Regions from separate parts of the Ectobacillus polymachus genome, predicted to be linked through region 1. Evidence: riboswitches for the same ligand, from Rfam matches in the RefSeq annotation. Region 1 holds a riboswitch; the other holds the start of a gene.

Region 1 (2,461 bases):
GCATAATTTATTTGCACAACAATTATTTATTCGTCCAACTGAAGCTGAATTAGAAAATCATGTTTCAGAATTCACAATTGTTTCTGCTCCAAACTTCAAAGCAGATCCAAGCATTGATGGAACAAACTCAGAAACTTTCATCATCGTTTCCTTTGAAAAACGAATCGTTTTAATCGGCGGAACTGAATACGCTGGTGAAATGAAAAAAGGTATCTTCTCCATTATGAACTTCTTACTACCTGAACAAGAAATTTTTTCTATGCACTGCTCTTCAAATGTTGGTGAGGAAGGCGATGTAGCTTTATTCTTCGGTCTTTCTGGAACGGGAAAAACAACATTATCAGCAGATGCAGACCGTAAGCTAATCGGTGATGATGAACATGGTTGGTCTGATAACGGTGTATTTAACATCGAAGGCGGATGCTATGCAAAAGTCGTAAATTTATCTCGTGAGAAAGAACCACAAATATATGATGCAATAACATTTGGTTCTGTTTTAGAAAATGTTATTGTTGACGAACATACTCGTATTCCAGATTACAATGATGTAACTCTAACTGAAAACACTCGTGTAGCTTATCCAATTGAAGCAATAGACAATATTGTTCTTCCTAGTGTAGCAGGACATCCAAATACAATTATTTTCTTAACAGCTGACGCATCTGGTGTACTTCCTCCAATCAGCAAGCTTTCGAAAGAACAAGCTATGTATCATTTCTTAAGTGGTTACACAAGTAAGCTTGCAGGTACTGAACGCGGCGTTACCACTCCTGAAGCAACATTCTCAACATGCTTTGGATCTCCTTTCTTACCACTACCAGCTTCTCGTTACGCTGAAATGCTTGGTGAAAAGATTGAAAAACACAATGCCAAAGTATTCTTAGTTAACACAGGCTGGACCGGTGGTGTTTACGGAGTAGGTAAACGTATGAACCTTAAATACACTCGTGCCATGGTGCAAGCTGCTCTTAACGGCGAATTAGACAATGCAGAAACAGTGAAGGATGGTATTTTTGGTCTTGAAATTCCACTTCATGTACCTGGTGTTCCAGACGAAGTATTAATGCCTGAAAAAACATGGGCTGACAAAGAAGCTTATAAGAAAACAGCTTTGGAACTTGCAGGTAAATTCAAAGAAAACTTCAAGAACTTCTCTAATGTTTCTGAAGACATTATTAAAGCAGGCGGTCCTTACTAATCTAACCTTCTGCATAGAAAGAAAAGGAATGGCCTATAGAGGTCATTCCTTTTCTTTCTATTTATCCTAATAAAAAAAGCAGTCATATGACTGCCATTTTATCTCGGGCACTTGCTTAACCTTCAAATCTTTTTATCGTTATAACCTATTTACTCGTAGACGCAAAACGCAAGAAATTATTTACTTCTTCAAAGCTTAATCCTAAGTTCTTTGCCTCCATAATTAATAATAACCACTCCCTGTCAAGATAGGCTCCGTTCGTCTCTTCTCCAACTTTTCTGGATTGACTCATCAACATTAGCTACCTCCGTAAGCGGCAGCCCAGCCATCATAGTATTCCTACCGTAGATCTGTGACTTTGCGTCCCTATTTTTCAATAGGTTTGCCTTTATCAACTTTTCATAATTTTTGAATTTTTTTGATAGTAAGTTTTACAATTTCATTGTACCATGATTTCTAATACGTAGTCGACTTTTAAATCAAAAATAATTAAAAAAATAATTAAAAAAATAATTGAGAATTTTCCGCTTATCTTTAGAGCATACTATATTATTTTTTTACATAGGCATTCACACAGTTTTGCTTCCATTCATACAGTAAAAGTAGATTCTATATAGGAGGTGCATGCATTGCGGAAGCTTCTACTTGTATTTTTAATCGCAGCTCTAAGTTGTTTTACATTCTCTGCCTGTAATAAAAAAGAAGAAAAAGAAAAGGTGCGTGTTGGAGAGGTAACACACTCATTATTTTATACCCCCTTATACGTAGCCATTAATAAAGGATATTTCCAAGAAGAAGGAATAGATATTGATCTGCAAACAACTGCAGGCGGGGATAAAACAATGACAGCTATTCTTTCTAATGGAATTGACATTGGACTCGTCGGCTCCGAAACTTCTATATACGTATACAGTCAAGGTGCAAAAGATCCTGTTATTAACTTTGCTCAGCTCACACAAACCGACGGAACATTTCTTGTGTCTCGCATTAAAACAGATTCTTTCGATTGGAACGATTTGAAAGGAAAAACGTTTCTCGGTCAACGACAAGGCGGCATGCCGCAAATGGTTGGTGAATATGTACTGAAACGTCATAGTATTGATCCAAAGCAAGATCTTAATCTTATTCAAAATATTGATTTTGCTAATATTGCAAATGCTTTTTCTTCCGGTACAGGTGACTATGTTCAGCTATTTGAACCGACAGCAAGTATATTTGAAAAATCCGGAAAAGGATACATTGTTGCCTCTTTTGGTACTGAAT
Region 2 (2,461 bases), on a different contig from region 1:
ATTGGAGGAGAAATTCATGGCAATCTTAGTAACAGGCGGAGCAGGTTATATTGGCAGTCATACATGTGTAGAATTATTACATAATAATTATGATATTGTCGTTGTAGATAACTTATCTAATAGTTCGATAGAATCAATGAACCGAGTAAAAGAAATAACAGGTAAGTCCTTTCCGTTTTATGAAGAGGATCTCCTCAATCGTGATGCGATTGAGTCTATTTTTGCCAACCATTCGATTGAGGCTGTCATTCACTTTGCTGGCTTTAAAGCGGTTGGGGAATCGGTGATGATGCCTCTTTCCTATTATCACAACAATATTACTAGCACCTTAGTATTATGCGAGATTATGAGTAAGTATAATGTAAAGAATTTGGTCTTTAGTTCCTCCGCAACAGTGTACGGAGTGCCGGAAACCTCGCCAATTACGGAGGACTTTCCACTCTCTGCCACTAATCCTTACGGGCAGACAAAGCTGATGATTGAACAAATTCTGCGTGACCTAGCTGTGTCAGATACGAGCTGGAGCATTGCGCTGCTTCGCTATTTCAATCCGTTTGGCGCCCATGAAAGCGGACGTATCGGGGAGGATCCGAATGGTATTCCGAATAACCTCATGCCATATGTCACCCAAGTCGCTGTAGGCAAATTAGAGGAGCTTCGTGTCTTTGGCAACGACTATCCAACGAAGGATGGAACCGGTGTTAGAGATTATATCCATGTAGTCGATCTTGCAAACGGACATGTAAAGGCCCTTGCACACATCCTTCATACAACTGGGGTAGAGCCATTTAACCTTGGAACAGGCACTGGCTATAGCGTGCTGGAAATGGTACAAGCCTTCGAAAGAGTTTCCGGAAAAACAATTCCGTATCGTATTACAGAACGTAGACCTGGAGACGTTGCCATTTGTGTTGCTGACCCATCCAAAGCCAATTACGTGCTTGGCTGGAAGGCTACACGAACACTCGATGACATGTGTAAGGACTCATGGAACTGGCAATCGCAAAACAAAGATGGCTACAAACCATTGCAAGTTAACTAAATCTTCACAAAGGTTCAATTGAAACCTGTTCCATTTTTACTATAATATAGTTAAAGTGAAACTTCCCTCGGTGGGGGTTTTTCTTATCCCCCACCGAGGGTTAGCAAAGGCCAATACGGACTTTTACGGGCAGTTGTCCCCCACTTATCCTGCTCCGATTTCTCTAGGCCTTGAAGTGGGGGTCTTACTGCCCGTTAAAGCGGGATGAAACAAAATATTCCTCTTAATGGCAAACCTGCCCAAAGGCAGGGACGCAAAGCAACAGATCTAAGGCTACTAGCTAGGATGGCTGTGCTGCCGTATTTTCTATACAGTTTAGGAGAAAAATCGTACCGGAGGAGAATGGCTATGAAACGATTCGCTACAATCATCACACTAGTCGCTGCATTATGTATGCCAAATGCAGCAGCATTTGCTGCACCTAACAACCCATTACTAACATCAAAAAGCTTTACTATTTATTATGGCGATGCAACTGCAACTGCTATTCAAAAGCTCTCCCAATATAACACCGTTATCATTGAGCCATATGCTTTTACAAAAGAACAAATTAGCCAGCTTAAAAAATCTGGCACGAAGGTTCTTGGCTATGTAAGTGTAATGGAATTAGAATCTCAACATATTAATCAAGTTACTGATTCTGATTACTACTATTATAATGGTAGTAAAATGCAAATTCCGCAGTGGAATACATATATAATGGATATAACGAATCCTCATTACAGAAGCGTCGTATTAACGAAGGTAAAAGAACAAGTCGCGCAAAAAGGCATGGATGGCGTCTTCCTAGATACAGTTGGCGATATTGATGATTATTTCTATGACAAGCCAATTGATCAAGCAAACCTTCGCAATGGCTATACTGCGTTATTAAAAGATATAAAGGCAACAAATCCAAACTTACTCATTATGCAAAACTGGGGCTTCGACACAGTGAAAACAACCTCTCTCCCATATCTTGATGCCGTCTTATGGGAAGACTTTAATAGTAAGATAATCGCGAAAGATGAATGGAGCCAAAACTGGATCAGCTATTTCCAAAGTCAAAAGAACACATTACAAGTATTCACAGTCGCTCCTAACAGGGCATCAAGTAGCTATAGCCAATCCAAAGGCTTCGTTTCCATGGTAAATAAAAATGATGTGTATGATGTATTGAAATAGATGCTTTTTACGAACGAACCTCCGCCTAAGTAAGCGGAGGTTCAATTTTTTATTTCACTGTTTCACCTTCATGCTGAGCAATCCACTCCTCGGCTTTACCAGCCGGCAAGGACGGACTATAGTAAAAACCTTGCGCATTCTTATTTTCTATCTTACCTCTGTCTACAGATAGGAAACGATCCAATTTATTTCCTAGCTGAATAATGGATTCCAAAAACGTTGCGTCTGAGGATGGATACCAATTGCAAGTATAAC

What was found. A riboswitch is a leader RNA that binds a small molecule or an ion and turns the genes downstream of it on or off. The one in region 1 is predicted to bind cyclic di-GMP.
Region 2: another riboswitch for cyclic di-GMP. It lies ahead of ACM5BR_RS12620 (endo alpha-1,4 polygalactosaminidase); the one in region 1 lies ahead of ACM5BR_RS10440 (anti-repressor SinI family protein).

The regions. Positions count from the first base shown of each region.
Region 1 is NZ_JBLREB010000001.1:2,040,729-2,043,189, forward strand. Features, by position in the region: gene pckA (phosphoenolpyruvate carboxykinase (ATP)) at 1-1,198, shown strand, start outside; gene ACM5BR_RS10440 (anti-repressor SinI family protein) at 1,344-1,496, opposite strand; cyclic di-GMP riboswitch class I at 1,511-1,595, opposite strand; gene ACM5BR_RS10445 (ABC transporter substrate-binding protein) at 1,828-2,461, shown strand, end outside.
Region 2 is NZ_JBLREB010000002.1:404,538-406,998, reverse strand. Features, by position in the region: gene galE (UDP-glucose 4-epimerase GalE) at 17-1,042, shown strand; cyclic di-GMP riboswitch class I at 1,261-1,344, shown strand; gene ACM5BR_RS12620 (endo alpha-1,4 polygalactosaminidase) at 1,385-2,206, shown strand; gene ACM5BR_RS12615 (diguanylate cyclase domain-containing protein) at 2,256-2,461, opposite strand, start outside.